Regions from separate parts of the Parabacteroides sp. D25 genome, predicted to be linked through region 1. Evidence: riboswitches for the same ligand, from Rfam matches in the RefSeq annotation. Region 1 holds a riboswitch; each other region holds the start of a gene.

Region 1 (6,533 bases):
GAAAAGATAAGCAATATCTTAAAAGGAACAAAGACGTATGAAAAGGATCTGTTCGCACTGTCGTGCGACATTTGAATGGCCGGTAACCCTTTTGCCGGAAGAGGAAAGTTTGTCTAAATTATCAGCATAAGAAATAGAAAATATATTAGTAAATGTTGTTAGAATGGATGCCAGATTAAACTGGGATACTAAATGTTCAATATGTGTATCTCTGCCGAAGTGATTCGCCAGAGGTACTTTTTTATCTTAAATTAATATATACATGAATAGATATGGAATGGATTAATGAATTGTTATGGGGAGAAGGGGTAGGGCATTCTATCCTTTTGTTATCCGTTGTGATCGCTCTGGGGATCCAGCTTGGTAAACTGAAGCTATTCGGTATCTCTTTAGGGATTACCATGGTACTGTTTGTCGGGATCTTTCTCGGGCATTTCGGTTTTACGGCGAATCCGTCGGTCGTTCATTTTTTTAGAGAGTTTGGTTTGATCTTATTTGTTTACTCGGTAGGTATGCAAGTAGGCCCCGGATTTTTCTCTTCGTTTCGAAAGGGAGGGATCACGTTGAATATGCTTGCTTGCGGTATTGTTTTTCTAGGGGTGATTACTGCCTTGATTATACATTATATTACAGGCATTCCTATACCGACAATGGTAGGTATCTTATCCGGAGCAGTGACGAATACACCGGGATTGGGCGCTGCTCAACAGGCTTATTCAGATATGACGGGGATCTCGGATGAAACGATCGCTTTAGGATATGCGGTTGCCTATCCGTTAGGTGTGATCGGCATTATCTTGTCGATGATTTTTATCCGTTATGTTTTCCGTATCTCTTTTGCGAAGGAGACGGAACAATTGGAAGAAGAGACGGATACGGAATCGGGAGGAGAGGCTGTACCTATCTCTTTGGTGGTGAAGAATCCGGCGATTTTTGGTCGTAGCGTAAGTGAGCTATCTAAATTGTTGGAACACCGTGAATTTGTTATTTCCCGTATTTTACGTAACGATACGAATCGGATAGAGATCGTGGCGGGGAACACGGTATTGAATGGGGATGATAAGATTTTTGTTATTACCGCAGAGCATGACGTGGAGGCGATAAAGACTTTTATCGGTCAAGAAATACAGATGGATCGTAAGCAATGGATTCCGGCGGAAAGCCAGTTTATCAGCCGGCGTATTTTGGTTACCCGGTCTGAAATCAACGGTAAGCAATTAGGGGCTTTGCAGTTACGCCGTTTACATGGAATTAACGTGACTCGGATCAATCGTGCGGGGCTGGAGTTGGTAGCTACTCCTAATCTGGTCTTGCAAATAGGCGACCGGGTGACAGTGGTCGGTAGTGAATTGGCGGTGGAGAAAGTTGCCGAGACGCTGGGTAATTCAATGAAACGCTTGAATGAACCTAATTTGGTGACTATTTTTGTTGGTATAGTTTTGGGTATTATCGTGGGAAGTCTTCCTATTAGTTTTCCGGGTATTCCTCAACCGGTGAAATTAGGATTAGCGGGAGGTCCGTTGATCGTTGCGATATTGATAAGCCGGTTCGGTTATCGTTATAAATTGGTTACTTATACCACGCAAAGTTCTAATTTACTATTGAGGGAATTAGGAATCACGTTGTTTCTCGCCTGCGTGGGATTGAGTGCGGGTGAAGGTTTTGTCGATACGATAGTCAATAAGGGTGGTGTAGCTTGGATCGGTTATGGTTTTATAATAACGTTATTGCCTCTACTGATTATCGGTTGTGTGGGAAGGTATTTTTATAAACTGAATTATTTTACGTTGATGGGATTGATTGCGGGAAGTACGACCGATCCTCCTGCGTTAGCCTATTCCAATATGGCGGCAGGAAATGATGCGCCGGCGGTTGGATATGCGACGGTTTATCCATTGACCATGTTTTTGCGTGTGTTGACCGCACAGTTAATGATATTATTCTTTTATACATAGAATAAATATTTTGTTGTTAGTAATGTTTAGAAAAGTGTAAACTCCCTAGCCTTCCGCCGAAGTGATTCGCCGGGGGGCTTTTTTGTTGCTAATCAAAAAGTAAACATGTATCTTTGCGGCCAATCAAGGTGTAGATGTTATCGATTCCGATAATAATCAGTAAAAGGGAATCCGGTGCGAGTCCGGAGCTGTACCCGTAGCTGTAAGTCCTTGGAGCCCCGGCAAATCTTGTTGCCACTGCCTATCGGATAGGCGGGAAGGTAGCCGACAGAGGGTGGACGAGCCAGAAAACCTGCCATGATTTTGTTATGCGACGTTTCGGGTGAAGACGTTGGTAAACCTAAGAATTATTATGCGAGATTTATATCTTATAAGATGTCTGTGCGTTTTTAGCGTATGGTTATTTTCTTTGGGTGTCGCTTTCGGTCAACAGATCGATACGACGGCCTATCACGAGCTTTCCGGGGTGGAAGTAGTGGAGAAGGTACGTCCGTCGGTCACCCGTGAAGGTACGCCTTTGCAAATTATGGACCGGGCGGGAATCGATCGCTTGGGAGTACAAGACCTATCCGAGGCCGTGAAACGCTTCTCGGGAGTTACAGTACAGGATTATGGGGGGATCGGAGGATTGAAAACGGTCTCGGTACGTAGCTTGGGAGCGAAGCATACCGCCGTCAGTTACGATGGGGTGACGATTACGGATGCGCAAAGCGGGCAAGTCGATATCAGCCGTTTCTCGTTGGATAACGTGGAGATGGTTTCCTTATCGATCGGACAATCGGATGACATCTTCCAAACGGCAAGGGTGTATGCCTCGGCAGGAGCCTTGAATATACAAACCGGAAAGCCCACGTTTAAAGACAAATCGTTTCATACTTATCTTAAGGTTAAGGGAGGTTCCTTCGGGCTTTTTAATCCCGTGCTGCATTATGATCAAAAATTAGGAAAGCGTTGGAGCGCATCCTTACATGGTGATTTCGTGCGTGCGGATGGGCAATATCCCTATACATTGATTAATGGGGAATTGGAGACGAGAGAGAAGCGTAGAAATAGCGATATCCATGCTTACCATTTGGAAGGTAATCTATTCGGCGATTTTGGAAGGGGAGGCGAACTTTCCTTTAAGGCGTACTATTTTGATTCGGAGCGGGGGCTTCCCGGTTCTGTTAATTTATATAACAAGAACACTTCTGAACGATTATGGGATAATAACTTTTTCGTGCAATCGGGGTATAAGAATGTTCTTAATGAGAAATTTACGCTACGGGCCATGGCTAAGTATAATTATGCTTTTACTCGTTATTTAGATATAAATGATAAATATGCTGCGGGCGAACAAGTCGATTTGAATACACAGAATGAGTATTATGGCTCTGTAGGTTTGCTGTATACTCCTATAAAGTATGTATCGGCGACGTTGACTACGGATTTAACTCGCTCTATGCTGGACAATAATTTTGTGAACGGCCCTAATCCAAAGCGAATGGCCTCTCAATCAGTACTAGCGGTGCAATATAAGAACAGTCGATTCACGGCTACCGCTAGTTTATTGGGAACATATATCACTGATAAAGTGGAGCAAGGGGAAAAACCGGATGATAAGAGGCGTTTATCCCCGGCTGTAAGTTTGTCTTGGCGGCCATTCTCGGAAAGTACTTTGCGGATACGTGCCTCTTACAAAGATATATTCCGGGTTCCTACATTTACGGACTTGTATTACCTCCGTATGGGAAATACAAATTTGAAACCGGAAGAAACTTCCCAATATAATGTAGGGGTAACATGGAGTTCTTCCTGTGGGGATTGGCTGCGGCATTTCAGTATTTCGGCGGATGGATATTATAATACGGTGAAAGATAAGATCGTGGCTTTACCTACCATGTATGTTTGGAAGATGATGAATATGGGCGAAGTGGATATTAAAGGGGTAGATGTAAATTTATCTACACAATTCCGATTGCCCTTACGAATGAGCTTGCTTTTGGCTTCCACTTATTCTTTTCAATACGCGGTTGATGTGACAGATCCGGAAGCTAAGAATTATAAGGATCAGATTCCTTATACACCTCGTCATTCTGGCACGGTTTCCGTAACCTTGGAAAATCCATGGGTAAATGTCTCTTATATACTGACTGCGGTTGGTGATCGTTATGCATTGCCGCAAAATATAGATCGGAACAGGATTGATTCTTATATAGAACAGAGTATTTCTATAAATCGAGATTTTCGTTTTCGATATTTCGGTTTGCGTTTGCAAGGTGAATTGTTAAATCTTGCGAACGTGAATTATGATGTTATTCAGTATTATCCCATGCCGGGCCGTTCTTGGCGTTTAAGTATTTGTTTATCCTATTAGTAAACTATAAAAGTAAAGTAATGAAAAAGAAGAATTTAGTTTGTGTCTCTGCCTTGTGTGCATTGATGTCTTTCTCGTTTGTCAGCTGTGATGATGACAATGAGCCTTCACTGAACATACCAAATGTATCTGTAACTAATGTCAGTTTTACGGATGAGAATCCGGAAGCTTTAAAAGTTAGCGGAACCTTAAATTGGACAGCTCCGTCTTCTGTTGACAATGTAACAAAGTACGTGATTTATGGTTCCTCTGATGGAACCGCTAAAGATATGAAAATTGCGGAGGTAGAAGTTGGAACACATTCATATGCTATTACGGATGTCGTAAATATAGGCTATTTATTAGTTATAGCCGCAAATGCGGAAGGTGAGTCTTCTGTTTATGCTTCCGTAAGAGTTATTGATTTTGTGAAGGATAGTTCTTTCATGGCTTTATATTTCTTGAATTCGGGCAATATGGGAAATAACAACTCTTCTTTATATATGTACGACATAGAAAAGGATGAGGTTGTCCCCGATTATTTCTTGGCTCAAAATGGCAGGGGGCTGGGAGATACGGCACAGGATATGATCGTGTATGGCGATAAGATGTATATCGCGGTATATGGAGAGTCTACGATAGAAGTGACAGATCTGAAGGCAAAATCCATTAAGCAAGTCAAGACAGAGGGGCAGCCCCGTTATATGGTATCAGAGGGTGGAAAAGTCTATATTAGCTATTATAATGGATATGTCGCTCGTTTGGATACCGCATCCTTGGAGGTTGAGGCGAAGGTAAAGGTCGGACGGAATCCGGAACAATTGGCGGTATCTTCTAATAAATTGTTTGTCTCAAACTCCGGAGGTATGGATTACAGTACCGAGGTTGGGTATGATAAAACGGTATCAGTGGTTGATCTGTCTACTTTTACAGAGATAAAGAAGTTGGATGTAGTATTGAATCCCACACGGATACAGGCGGATGAGCAAGGAAATGTATATGTGGTTTCTATGGGTAACTATGCGGATATACCCAATACGGTACAAAAGATAAATACGGAGACTTATGAGGTTACTTCCCTTACGAATTGTCCAAACGCAACGGAGATGGCCTATGAGGATGGCAAGCTATTTCTGTTCTATGCGCAATGGGGAATGTCTAGCCCTGCATTTTTAACATTTGATACAAAGAGTCAATCTGCGGGAACGAGCTTTATTACAGATGGAACCTCAATACAGTCCCCTTATTCAATCAGTGCCGTGGGTGGAAATGTCTATGTCGCAGAGTCTGATTATAAGAATAATGGCGATATTTATTGTTTCGGAGGTGACGGTAAATTGTTCAAGAAGTTTGAGGCCGGTTTAAATCCCATGAAAGTAGTCCTCGCTCAAAAAGATAATATCTAATGCGATTACTGATTCTCTTAGGGTTCGCTTTCTGGATGGTGGCATGTACGCCATCCGGAAAGCAAACTTCTTCCAAGGAAGCTCTTTCCTCTGATAGTATTCAATATGCCCAAGGTTTCACGGTTCAGCGCTTTGATACCTATACAATGGTGGAAGTTCGTGATCCGTGGGATAGTACTCGTCTGCTTCAACGCTATTTATTGGTAGACCGGACAAAGTCGGTTCCTGGCGGATTACCCAAAGGGACGATCGTGAAGGTCCCGGTAAAAGATATTGTGGTTTATACTTCTGTTCATGCGGCTATTATTGATCAATTGCACGAAATCAATAAGGTTATAGGTGTTTGTGAGCCTCGTTATATGGATACTCCTGCCATACAAGAGGGTATACAGGCCGGAAGAATCGCTGATTTAGGTGAGGCTACCTCTCCGAATATAGAGAAAATGATAGAGATCGGTGCGGAACTCGTGATAGCTTCCCCGTTTCAGAACAGTAGTTATGGGCCTGTCGAGAAGATAGGGATACCCATTATCGAAGGAGCCGACTATATGGAGGCATTTCCTTTGGGGCGCACGGAGTGGATTCGCTTTTATGGTTTGCTATTCGGAAAGGAAGAGATGGCCGATTCTATATTTAAAGAAACAGAGCAAGCCTATTTGTCTCTAAAGGACTTAACCGCAAATATAGATAATCGTCCTACTGTTTTGTCGGAGAAGAAGTTCGGCTCTTCGTGGTATGTACCATCCGGAGATAGTTATATGGCTCATCTTATCGAGGACGCCGGAGCCGATTATATGTTTAAGGATTTACCGGGTGCCGGAAGTACCCCCTTAGCAT
Region 2 (6,533 bases), on a different contig from region 1:
TTCATGCCGAAACACGGGCCAAGAGACGGCTCACGTAAAGCGACCACCGCTTTCTTCCCTATTTTATTCAGCCCTAAAGCCAGACCGATCGAAACCGTAGTCTTTCCGATTCCCGCTTTAGTGGGAGTGATAGCGGTCACTAAAATTAAATTATGCTGGTCCATTTGCTTTTTATCGATCAAATGGATAGGAACCTTGGCAATATACCTGCCATAATTTTGTACTTCCTCACGAGGGATACCTAACGTTGTCGCAACTTCCTTAATTTTACGCAAGTCTGTTTCTCTTGCTATCTCAATGTCCGATTTCATGTGCTTTATGTAAGTTTATATAGTTTGAACAAAGTAAATCTAATTTATTATAATAACAAAATGATACGGAACAAGGTTTTCCCCCTTTATGGAATAATAAGATTGTGTTATTTTGATATTTTTGTGCGAAGATGGCGAGGATCTTGCTTTTTGTGATAGCTGTCAGGCTTGAAATTAAACTTTTTGTAAAGTGAGCTTTGCAAAAATCATACGTTTTGCTTGTTGTACTTTTAAAGAATTATAAAATAGTCTTTAAAATTATTCATCTGTAATAATTTGATTAATTTTGTGATGTCACAACGATAAAAAGAAACCTAAAATGGTTTGAGTGTGATAAATTGAAACAGATAAGAGACTAATAACATTAGCAATATAATATGTAAATTTAAGGTTATGTCAACAGTAAGATTTAGTCAGGTTACATTTGCTACTAAATCGTGGGTAGCAGAAGCATGGGAAAAGATGGTAGTGGAATTGTTTAGCGGTCGTGTCGTAGCGGAAGTCAAACAATTGGATGAAGTATGTGAATCAAAGTGGGAAGTAGAATTGAAGAAGCTTCAAAACGAGGTTCATTCTTTATGTCATCATGCGATCCATCAATTGCTCCCGATAGCCGGCTCTTATCAACAGGCGTTACTGGATGACGTTGCCCAAGCCTATACGGTATACGCTCCGGAAGAAGCAGAGTCTATCTTCAACCGGGGAAACCAAGCGATCGAGGATATCAAAGGACATGTATCGGGTATTCGCTACAACGCTTGTAAAATGCGTGAGGCGAACCGTAAAGTAAGCGAGTTGGAAGATATGCACGCAAAAGCGGTCATGTACCATAATTCAGTGAAACCTTATATGGATACACTTCGTTTCCATATCGATCAGCTTAAGCATATATTGCATGTAGCGTAATAAGATGGGCTGTCCGGGTTTGGTTACTCTCCGGGCAGCCTTCTTCTTTTAGCGAGGTTGGATAATCAGTAGGGAGAAATAGGGGAAATCCTTGGAATGTATAGTGGCGATATCAGTAGTATAATATTCTTTTCTTGTTCCTACATTCTCGAAATAATGAAAAACCGCCTTATCCGCATACTGCCGGATACAAGTATGAATAGCCTCTTGGCAACCCGGTAATTTCATGATGACGATGATCATTCCATTTTCTATTTTTGCCGAAAGTTCATCGAACGACGCAGTCCCGGGGATTACGTTAATTTGCTCCTCTTGTTTTACGATATGTATCCCGGCCAAGGCACCTGCCGCTATAAATGCCGGAATTCCTGCGATTCGATCTACCGGGATTCCTGTTTCCTCGAATTTATCGTATACATATTGTATAGATGAATAAAAACCAGCGTCTCCCTCGGCGACGATCACGATTTGTTTCCCTTTCAAATATTCAGCTTGGGCATCCAGAAACAATTCGTTATAAGCGTTTAACGCATCTGTCCGTTCCTTACTCATTGGCAAAATAAACGGATGGATCAAGGATTCGTCTACCTCAATAGCTTTCAATATATCCGTCGCCCGAGATATGATTCCATGCTTGCCTTGTGTAGCAGGACAATAGATAATATCAGCCTTTTGTAATGTTTTAAGCCCTTTCAGCGTAATTAATTCCGGATCACCGGGACCTAATGAGACGAAGTGAATAGGATGATTCATGTGTATCTGTTTTTATTTGAAACGCAAAAGTCCTTAAAATTGTGGATGTATACAAATATTCTTACTACTTTTGTCACTGTAACAGGCTCCGCTTATCTCTTTTTCCGGGAGGCGGATTAAAAGGGAACCGGGTGAGAATCCCGGACAGACCACGCTGCTGTGAACTTTTAAACATTCGGACAATACCTTGGCCACTGGTTTTGTAATCGGGAAGGCGTCCTGAATGGAAGTAAGTCAGAAGACCTGCCGGTTCATAAATAAATGTTGCTGTCCCGTGGAGCAGGACGAGAGTAACTGTCAATGATCAACTGTCAATTAAACAAGGATTATGAATAAGTTTATAGCGGGTGGATGCTTGCTTTTATCGGTATTGACTTTATCATGTACTTCAGGTATCCGTGAAAAAGGAGAAATAGGGAAGACGGCTTCCGTAGAGCAATCTGCGTTCTCGCAAGAGCAGGTTAAGCCTTTATACGCCCAAGGATTCAAGCTTACCTATGCGGATCAATATCTCTTGGCTGATATCCAAGATCCTCAAAATGAGGAAAGCACCACGTTTCATTATGCGTTCGTGAAAAGAGGTGCGAAACCCACGGGGATTCCCGCTGATTATACGGTGATAGAGCTTCCTATCCGAAGCGTTATCTGTATGACTTCCCTGCAATTATCGAACTTTATTAAATTGGGTGCCTTGGATAGGGTCGTTGGGATTACCAGTACACGGCATTTGTTCAATAAAGAGATGAACGAACGCCTGAAAGAAGGTAAAACCGCTAAGATCGGTATCGAGGGGAATTTCGATAACGAGGTTATCATGAGCATGAATCCTGATTTGATCCTTGTATCGCCATTCAAGCGGGGAGGCTATGAGACGCTGAAAGACGTGGGTATTCCCTTGATTCCCCATTTGGGTTATAAGGAGACTACGCCATTGGGACAGGCCGAGTGGATCAAGTTCGTAGGCTTGCTGTTGGGGATAGAGAAAGATGGCAATGAGCGTTTCGCCACCATCGAGAAGAGGTATAATGAATTAAAGGAACTTACGGCGGATGGTAAGGTTAAAAAACGTCCGATCGTTTTTAGTGGCGAGTTACGGGGTGGAAACTGGTATGCCGTAGGAGGAAAGAGCTTCTTAGCGCAACTTTTCAAGGATGCCGGCGCTGATTATTTCTTGAAAGATGATGAGCGATCCGGTGGTGTTACATTAGACTTCGAGACGGTCTATAACCAAGCGGACGACGCTGATTATTGGCGTATCGTGAATAGTTTCCCGGGAACGTTCAGCTATGAGGCATTGAAAGAGCAAGATCCTCGTTATGAGGATTTCCGTGCGTTCCGGGAGAAAGGAATTATCTATTGTAATATGAAGAACACGCCGTTTTATGAGAGTATGCCGACAGAACCGGAGATCGTCCTAGCGGATTTGCTTCATATCTTTCATCCGGATTTATTACCGGATCATGAGTCGGTCTATTATTCTCGACTTAAATAAGGAACACTGATGAGACATTCAAATACCCTATGGATGCTGGCGATTGTCACGGCTATTTTTGTTCTAATCTTTTTGAATTTGGTGTTGGGGTCAGTCTCTATTCCTCTTCAATCGGTTTGGCATATTATCTGGAATTTAGGAAATGAGCCTATTACATGGCAGAATATTATCTGGAAATCCCGACTACCACAGGCATTGACAGCGTTGGTAGCGGGAGCTGGCTTATCCATCAGCGGCTTACAGATGCAAACCGTTTTCCGTAATCCATTGGCCGGACCTTCGGTCTTAGGTATCAGTTCGGGAGCGAGCATGGGTGTCGCTTTCGTGGTGTTGTTAAGCGGTAGTTTAGGGGGCGTTGCCTTGAGTAAACTTGGTTTTATGGGGGAGATCGCCTTATCGATAGCGGCCGTGATCGGTTCCTTATCCGTGATGGCGCTGATCGTGTATGTTTCCCAAAAGGTAAAAGGAAATGTCACGTTGTTGATTATCGGTGTGATGATCGGTTACGTGGCAAACGCCGTGATCGGTGTACTTAAATTCTTTAGCGTCGAGGAGGATATCCGTGCATACGTGATTTGGGGATTGGGTAGTTTCGCCCGTGTTTCCGGTAATCAGATGACGTTGTTCGTGATTCTTATGACAATCTTGATCCCTCTCTCGTTCCTGCTTATCAAGACCATGAACTTGATGCTTCTTGGGGATAGCTACGCACGCAATTTGGGACTTAATATCAAGCGGGCCCGTTTGTTGGTTATCACCTCGGCTGGGGTCCTTACGGCGATTGTCACTGCTTATTGCGGACCTATTATCTTCTTGGGGCTAGCCGTTCCGCATTTATGCCGGGCCATATTTCAAACTTCCGACCATCGGATTTTAATGCCTGCGGTCTTATTCGCCGGTGCGGCGTTGGCGTTGATCTGTAATTTGATCGCCCGTATGCCGGGGTTCGAGGGAGCGTTACCTGTCAACTCGGTAACCGCTTTAGTAGGTGCTCCAGTAGTGGCCTCAGTATTATTTAGAAAACGTAAGAATGAATTGAACGAGTAAGATGAAACAAGATACGATTCATATTAACGGACTTTCGATCGGTTACCATTCTAAGAGTAGTACAAAGCTGGTAGCTAAAGGTATACACTCTACGATCTATAGTGGTGAATTAACCTGTTTGCTGGGTGCTAACGGGGTGGGGAAGTCTACTTTATTGCGCACGTTATCGGCTTTCCAACCTAAATTAGATGGGGAAATATTGGTCCTAGGAAAAGATATAGATACTTATTCCGATAAGGAATTGAGCACCACGATCGGTGTCGTGCTGACCGATAAATGTGAGATCCGGAATATGTTGGTACGGGAATTGGTCGGGATGGGACGTAGCCCGTATACCGGCTTCTGGGGTAAGTTGAGCAAGGATGATAAGCGGATCGTGGAAGAATCCATCGCCCTTGTCCGCATTGAGGAACTAGCATCCCGCATGGTCCATACCTTATCGGATGGAGAACGCCAGAAAGTGATGATCGCTAAGGCGCTCGCTCAGGAGACTCCGGTTATTTACTTGGATGAACCTACCGCATTCCTTGATTTCCCCAGCAAGGTAGAGATTATGCAATTACTCCATCATCTAACCCGGAAAACGAATAAGACGATATTTATGTCCACTCACGATTTGGAGCTGGCTCTTCAGATATCGGATAAGATCTGGTTAATGGACAAAGCGAATGGTATCTCTACCGGTACTCCCGAGGATTTGGCATTGAGTGGTCATCTAAGCAACTTTTTCGCCCGGAAAGGGATTGTTTTCGATAAGGATACCGGATTATTCCGTATAGATAATCAATTCTCTCGACAGATTCGCCTCGTTGGACATGGACAGAAATACGCTATGGTGCGTAAAGGGCTCCAGCGAAACGGAATTTTGGCGAATCGGGAAGTGGAATCGAATATTTGGATTGAGACTGGCGATTTAAAGACCACCCACTTTATCATCCATGAGACTTCCGGCGGTACCTATATCACCCAAACGATAGAAGAATTACTTGCCTATTTTGATACTGAAAAATCATAACTATGAAATTTTCAATTCATAACTATGTTTTTCTTCATTCATAGTTATGAATTTTTTCCATTTACATCCATTGTTTTAAAGTAAGCTAGCTTCGTCGACTTTCCTGTAATTGCTTGAAAGATACATACAACTTTAATTCCACCATTCCTGTCACTCCTACGGCTGTGTGGAGTACAGGTGTTGTATATACCAACACATCTTCTCGCTTTTCAATTTCAGTTTGATCAAATGGTCCGGGAACAGCCACCCCTAATACTTGTCTGCCTTTCGTAGGGAATGGCTACAGACAAGAAGAATAAGCTTCCCATATAAGGGGGGTAAAACGAAATGTGTAAAGACCTACTGGTAGGGAAAATGACCATACAATAAGAATATCAATAAGTTAGACGGGTGAAGAGTAGGAGAAGTGTGCAAAACGAAAAGTGACACAGCCTTTACACTGGGCTTACATCGGCGGCCTATTTTGAACGGTTTTTAAACGGTTGCTTTACATTGGGGGGTACACAGGATTAATATAGGACCCGTACGGGCGCAAACGGGGCGCACAGGGATGTTTGATTGGCTCGGACGGGTGTTTGCTTGCCGGAGTGGTAAAGAGGCTTTAAACGGCCTCTTTTCTTTTATCCGGTTTCGATTATGATCGTGAGAAATATTTCTTTGATTATTCCAAATAATTATTATTTGGTATCTTTGCGAGAAAGAAAAATACCAAATGAGTTATGACGAAGGTTATCCATGTACATTTGATCTATGAGAAGAAGAACTATTATTTCGGCAGTCTTTCAGCCATCTTTGACGTGTTGACGGAGGCAGAAGTAGGTATTACCAAAAGCAGCCTTCTACACGCCGGGATGATCGATGGAAGCTGCAAAATAACGAAACGGGCAATGATTATCCAGTCGCACCTGATAAGAAGCGGTAAGTAGTTGTTTTATTAGTATTTAAGCCGTATTTAAACGGCTTCCCTTATGATAGCGGGTTTCCTACCGATTTGAACGGTCGGAAATAC
Region 3 (6,533 bases), on a different contig from region 1:
ACTCCATTCCAATTGACGGATCTGGCCGGGATAGGCTTGTATGACCGCCCTGTAATCCAACGGATAATCGAGTGGGGAAGGAGCCATCTTCCGCAGTTCTTGAACCGGGTTTATATCGAGCTTGGCTTTCAACCCCCAATCCTGTACACGAGCCAAAGACATCATACCACTAAAGCAGAAGGTGAGGACGAATAAACCGAATAACACCCCAAGAATATGATGCCATTTATACCAGAACTTCTTATAAGGGGAAATCAAATGACGTCTCCTCGCTAACCGGAAATCCCGTATTCCTAAATAGATCCCGGCGATACACATAACGCACCCGATTCCGGATAACCAGACAACTACCTTTATCCATAATTCAGCGTCTTGCCGCAAGGAAGTGAAATAGACCCAATGAGGGATCGCCCCGAGCCAAGCCCAGAAACGACTGTTTTTATCCGTATATTGCAAAACCTCCCCGGATTTAGAGGATATGTATAATTCATGTCGTTCCGGATCGGCGAAATGGAATTTATAGATCGGAAATTCCTCTTTTAAACGACCGAATGGAATCCATTGGTCCAAGGTGTACAAGGAATCTACCTTCGCTATGGAAGAGGTATTCCATAGTGATGCCACACGTTGGATATGATTCCAGTCGATTACGGGTAATCTTTCCGTCGAGTCGGCAGGAATATCATAGCTCCCTTTCTCCGTCCGGAGATGAAAAACAGTTTGTCCCAAATAGCTGTTTAAGGTAACATGGCTTATCCGCTCGTTCTGCGGTAAACGTTTCTCTATCTGGTCTAACGAAGGAAGATTCTCCGGAGAGAGAATATCCATCTTCGCCCGTTTATCGGCCCGGTCCGCTCGCGGGAACGTATGGTAGATCATTACCAATCCCGATAGGAACCAAACGAGGAACAGGATACTGAGCGCCGTGCCCAGTATCCTGTGTATAAATTGCATGATCTTTGTCAATAGATTCATGAGCGTATGTTCTATATATTATAATGTATAGGAGATAGCCACTTGGAAATTACGAGGCATGCTTGGCACCATCTGTTGTCCGAGCGCTTGGTTATAATAATTGTTGTCAAACAAGTTATTCAAGTTGAATGTAAGGTGAATATTGTTGTTCAACAAATAAGACATACCGAAATCGGTTACCCAATACGGATCGAACCAAGAGTTGTTAGATGTATTACGGTATACTTTACCGGTATAACTGCTACTCAAGTGAAATTCCAGATTCTTCAAGACACCCCGAGGGATGGTATAACTGCCGTATGCGTAGAAAGTCTGGTTCGGTACGTTGCTCTGCCAGTTTCCTTCTTGGCTATTCAATTGTTGCTTTGTCTCATCCGGGTTATTGCCATAGATAGCCTCGATCAATTCCGGATCCTTTATTTCTTTCATCTCCCGGATCTTGGAGTCGTTCAATCCATAACCGATCGTCAGCGCTAAGGTGCTTACCGGAGAAAGAGTGACATCAAAATCAAAACCCTTGGAATCTTGTACACCCACCTGTCCGATTACGCTCTTCGTGGTAGTCTCGCCGTTTACCTCCACTTGATAGTTGTTGGTCAACGTAGCCGTACTGTTCATCTTCCGGATATAGAACAAGCTGGCATTGGCGCTTAATATATTGTTCAATTGATATTTAAGACCCACCTCGGCTTGGTATCCTTTCTCCGGCTTAAATACTTCCTCATTGCGAGCAGGCTCGAAACGATTTCCATCACCTCCTACATAAATGACGTTATCTTGATAGAACGTACGGATCGGCTTGAAGAAAGAGGCGAAAGACGCATAAATGGATGTATTCGGATGGGGCAGATAGACCGCTCCGAAACGATAGGTCAACGCCTTATTCTTTATCATATTGAAGCTTGAATGCTCCTCATACTCACGTCGTCCGGTAGGAGTTGTAGCGCTGGCGGACATATAACGGAAAAAGTCGTAACGTAGAGCGGCTAATACCTTCCATTGCTCGTTGAACTCAACCATATCTTGAAGATAAAGGCTGTTGGAATAATGATGCGTAACCGTTGCTTTCGAGAATTTACTGGTCATATATCCCATGCTATGCGGATCATAAACGGATACATGCGAATAAAGGCCGGGACCCTGAACATCATCTCCTAAATTATAGCCCGAATAGCTGGTACGATTCAAGGCGACGAAAGAGTAACCTCCCATATACGTATGCTTTATCTCACCCGTCCTGAATTTACCGCTTAGCTCGAGCGTATTGGTTACCGTCTTGGCTATATGGGAGAAGCGAAGCGGGAAAGAAAGATATACACTGTCCAAACAGATATATTTTTTCTGGCCATTTTTCATATAATAATGATCATAGATCGGATCATCACTTTCGAGATAGTCGAGGGCTTCCGTCCCAAAATAGTTGATATCGTCGTTATTGTAAGAAAGGCGATCTGTTAGTTTCGCACCGTTCCAAAAAGTATGTGTGTACTGCGTTGATATGTTCCAAGCGTGATTCTTCATAAAGTCGGACTCGTTATTGTAGCGAGCCTCACGGTCAAGTCCCGGTAGCATATCATTTTTATGGAGATATAACTGTCCTGTTTGCACATTATATACATCATTTGCCATTAAATCGGGAAGACCGATCTCCGTCCCATAGAAGTCGCGGTTAAAACCTCCACGAACATCTAATATGTCACGTTCCGTCATTTTAGCTTGCAATGCCAGATAACCGGAAAAGCGACGGTTGCCATTATCACGCCAGCCCTCTTGATCGGAAAAGTTGACATTGGCGTAATAATTGACCGGACCGACCAATTTACCGCCCATGCCAAGCGTCGCCTCTTTATTCTCGTAACTACCATAGGCCAATCGGGCGTTAACGCTCTGTTTCTCTGACGGGGATTTACGAACGATATTCAAGGTTCCACCTACGGCTGAATGTCCGTAAAGTACAGAAGCCGGTCCCTTTAATAATTCAATAGACTCGATACAGGATAGATCGGGTACGGGATAAGAGTTGTTTATTGCCGAACGTTCATCGCGGATACCGTCTATCATCATGATAGAATGATCGAAACCACGGATCGACAATTGTTGAAATGCGCCATAAGATGTCTGGAATCGTACGCCCGGCATAAAGCGTACCGCATCTTGGATATTACGGATACCTCGCAACTCCAAACTACTCGCCGTAATGCTATTAATTGAAATAGGAAGATATTTCATAGGTACGTCCAACTTCGTGATTTGTGGACGTGGCTTGCGTGCGGCGGTCGCTACGACTTCTTGAATATTGAATGTCGTATCGGCGAAATTCGTGTACTCATTCTTGTGTTGCGCCTGCATCGTACTGATACATAAGGCTGTCAACGGTAAGATTGTCAAAACTCTTTTCATATATTTAGCATTATAACTGTTTATTGTATGCATGTGAAATCCCTTTCGAAAGAAATTCCATTTTCCTTCGAATGAAAATTTAGTTTCTTTCGGAAGGAATTACTTTTTCTTCCGAAAGGAATAAAACATAGATTTGGAGAACTTTTTTAGTCCTTCTCTACCGCATAAGCTTTCTTCTTATCAACGATATCGATCATCTTATGTTTAGCCATGAAACGGGCATGTTCGATGAAGATCTTCTGAATATCCGGATTCTGTCCCAGACCTTCCATAAATACGCTTACCTCGTAGCCTTTCTTTTCCAATTCCTCTTTCCAATCACCGGCGATATCGTTTTTCGCATGGTCTCCGGCAACAAACATAAATGGCATCAACAAGACTTTCTTCGTTCCATTGGCCTTTACTTGGGCTACCATCGTATCAAAAGTAGGATAGCCCTCGATGGTTCCTACGGAATAATCCTTGAATCCCTTCTCCTTCAACATATAATCCAACATAGCATATTGGGCCGTCGCCGGTGTATAAGTGCCATGGCCTACCAATAAAGTAGCGCCTTCTTTCGCCCCATTTTTTATGATAGCGGCGATTACCGCCTCATAATCCTCCGGTGTATACAATAAAGGATTACCGATACGAATCTCCTTGAAAGAAGATTTCATGGTGGCAACATCCTTACGTAAGGATTCCATCTCGATACCTTCGATTATATTCGTGGATTGGATCAAAATGTGCGTATAACCATCAGCCTTTAACTTTTCCAAGGCTTCGATCGGGTTTAGTTTCTCTATGCCACGAGCTTTTAAGCGGCGCATTACAATGCGAGAAGTCCATGCCTCACGCAACTCAACATCTTTGAAAGCTTCTTTCGCTTTTTGATTGATCGCGTCGATTGTCAAGGCACGGGTATCATCATGGGTTGTTCCAAAATGTACCATCAATAAAGCGGCCTTATCGCCCGGTTGTAAAGAGGCGAATAAATCGGATGCTACAAAATTCTCGCCATCGTGCGCACGACAAACTAGGCTGATGACCAGCAGGAAGAAAGATAGTAAGTGTTTCCTCATCATATGAATATATTAATAATTAGATTACATATCAATCCCACGGAGACAACGTATTATTCCGTCTCCAACATCTTTTAGATATAGGTGATATTTCTATCCTCTTAATTACTCCTAACCCCGGGAGGAATTAATCATTACTTCGCTTGGCAGGTTTCCTGACTGGCTCGGAAAGCAACCTTCCCATCTTTCTTAAGACAGTGGCATAGCAGAACGCTTTCCTTTTCAAGAGCTTCACAGTAGCGGGCACTGTTCCGGATTCTAACCGGATTCCCTTTTATAGAGTTGTCGGTAGACAAACTCTATCACCTAAGCGGTCGCAAATTTATATAAATAATTCCGAAAAGTAACAACATCTTTCAAAGAATCCCTGTTCCAATAGCATCTTTTTTGTTTAACATCAAATAAATAGATATGGAATGGATAACTAATTTACTTCAACATTATCCGGAGCTAGCTATTTTCATAACCTTAGCTCTCGGTTTCTGGATTGGCAAGTTTAAGATAAAGAAGTTCACGCTGGGAACGGTTACCAGCGTATTATTGGTCGGTGTATTGATCGGGCAATTAAAAATCGATATAAGCGGACCGTTAAAGTCCGTCTTTTTCTTGATGTTCCTCTTCGCTGTAGGATATAGCGTTGGGCCACAGTTCTTCCGGGGATTGAAAAAGGAAGGTCTTCCTCAAATGCTTTTCGCCGCCGTCATGTGTATATTTTGTTTGATCGCTCCTTTTTTGTTAGCGAAACTTATGGGATATAACGCAGGCGAGGCCGCAGGATTATTGGCGGGCTCCCAGACGATGTCGGCAGTATTAGGAGTTGCCGAAGATACGATCGGACAGATGAATATTAGCGATACGGATAAAAGCGCTATGGTAAATGTAATGCCCGTGGCCTATGCGGTAACTTATATTTTCGGTACGGCAGGATCCGCATGGTTAGTGAGTGATATCGGGCCACGTCTTTTAGGAGGACTCGACTACGTGAAAAAAGCGTGTAAAGAGCTAGAGGCTAAAATGGGAAATAACGACGAGAGCGAGCAACCGGGCTTTATGCCTGCCGCCCGTCCGGTAACTTTCCGGGCCTATAAGATTAGTAATGAATGGTTCAAGGATGGCAAAAGCGTAAAGCAGTTGGAGGTATATTTAGACCAATTGGGACGGCATTTGTTCGTGGAGCGTGTCCGTATTAATAATGTAGTAACTGATGTTAAACCGGATTTGGTTTTACATACCGGAAATGAGGTTGTCCTAAGCGGTCGCCGGGAATTCGTGATCGGAGAGGAGAACTGGATTGGCGACGAGGTCAATGACATTGAATTGCTCGATTTTCCGGCAGAGACGTTACCCGTACTAGTGATCCATAAGGAATACGTGGGGAAAAAGATCTGCTATTTACGCAATCAATCGTTTATGCATGGTGTTAGCATCAAGTCCGTAAGGCGTGCGGGTATCAATATCCCGGTCTTGGCCGCTACGGTGATAGATTCCGGTGATATGCTGGAATTGGCAGGCATGAAATCAGAGGTAAATAAAGCGGCGACGGCTTTAGGATATCCCGATCGCCCAACCAATCAGACCGATTTGATTTTCGTGGGTATCGGTATTTTCTTAGGGGGAATTTTAGGTTCGCTCGCGATTCATTTCGGGGGTGTCCCGATTAGCCTAAGTACGAGTGGAGGTGCTTTGATAGCCGGGCTCGTCTTTGGATGGCTTCGTTCTAAGCATCCGACCTTCGGGCGTATTCCGGAGCCTTCCGTCTGGATATTAAATAATTTGGGATTGAATATGTTTATCGCCGTAGTCGGTATCACGGCGGGTCCCAGTTTCGTGACCGGATTGAAGGAAGTCGGTATAAGTTTATTTATTATCGGTGCTTTAGCGACATCTATCCCGCTTATCATCGGTATTCTGATGGGACGTTACGTTTTTAAGTTCCACCCGGCTATTACTTTAGGTTGTACGGCGGGTTCACGTACGACAACTGCCGCATTAGGAGCGGTGGAAGATGCCGTAGGAAGTGAGACTCCAGCCTTAGGCTATACCGTTACCTATGCGGTGGGTAATACTTTATTAATCATCTGGGGTGTCGTTATT

Evidence for each region. A riboswitch is a leader RNA that binds a small molecule or an ion and turns the genes downstream of it on or off. The one in region 1 is predicted to bind cobalamin.
Region 2: another riboswitch for cobalamin. It lies ahead of HMPREF0999_RS03170 (ABC transporter substrate-binding protein); the one in region 1 lies ahead of HMPREF0999_RS05050 (TonB-dependent receptor plug domain-containing protein).
Region 3: another riboswitch for cobalamin. It lies ahead of HMPREF0999_RS11065 (sirohydrochlorin cobaltochelatase); the one in region 1 lies ahead of HMPREF0999_RS05050 (TonB-dependent receptor plug domain-containing protein).

What each region holds. Positions count from the first base shown of each region.
Region 1 is NZ_JH976501.1:355,736-362,268, forward strand. It holds gene HMPREF0999_RS05045 (putative transporter) at 273-1,955, shown strand; cobalamin riboswitch at 2,065-2,270, shown strand; gene HMPREF0999_RS05050 (TonB-dependent receptor plug domain-containing protein) at 2,308-4,311, shown strand; gene HMPREF0999_RS05055 (DUF5074 domain-containing protein) at 4,332-5,696, shown strand; gene HMPREF0999_RS05060 (ABC transporter substrate-binding protein) at 5,696-6,533, shown strand, end outside.
Region 2 is NZ_JH976500.1:795,357-801,889, forward strand. It holds gene HMPREF0999_RS03155 (formate--tetrahydrofolate ligase) at 1-311, opposite strand, end outside; gene HMPREF0999_RS03160 (hypothetical protein) at 705-1,217, shown strand; gene HMPREF0999_RS03165 (precorrin-2 C(20)-methyltransferase) at 1,266-1,970, opposite strand; cobalamin riboswitch at 2,037-2,236, shown strand; gene HMPREF0999_RS03170 (ABC transporter substrate-binding protein) at 2,299-3,462, shown strand; gene HMPREF0999_RS03175 (iron ABC transporter permease) at 3,472-4,509, shown strand; gene HMPREF0999_RS03180 (ABC transporter ATP-binding protein) at 4,511-5,524, shown strand; gene HMPREF0999_RS03185 (hypothetical protein) at 6,244-6,450, shown strand.
Region 3 is NZ_JH976503.1:113,705-120,237, forward strand. It holds gene HMPREF0999_RS11055 (PepSY domain-containing protein) at 1-975, opposite strand, end outside; gene HMPREF0999_RS11060 (TonB-dependent receptor) at 994-3,375, opposite strand; gene HMPREF0999_RS11065 (sirohydrochlorin cobaltochelatase) at 3,522-4,439, opposite strand; cobalamin riboswitch at 4,567-4,764, opposite strand; gene aspT (aspartate-alanine antiporter) at 4,851-6,533, shown strand, end outside.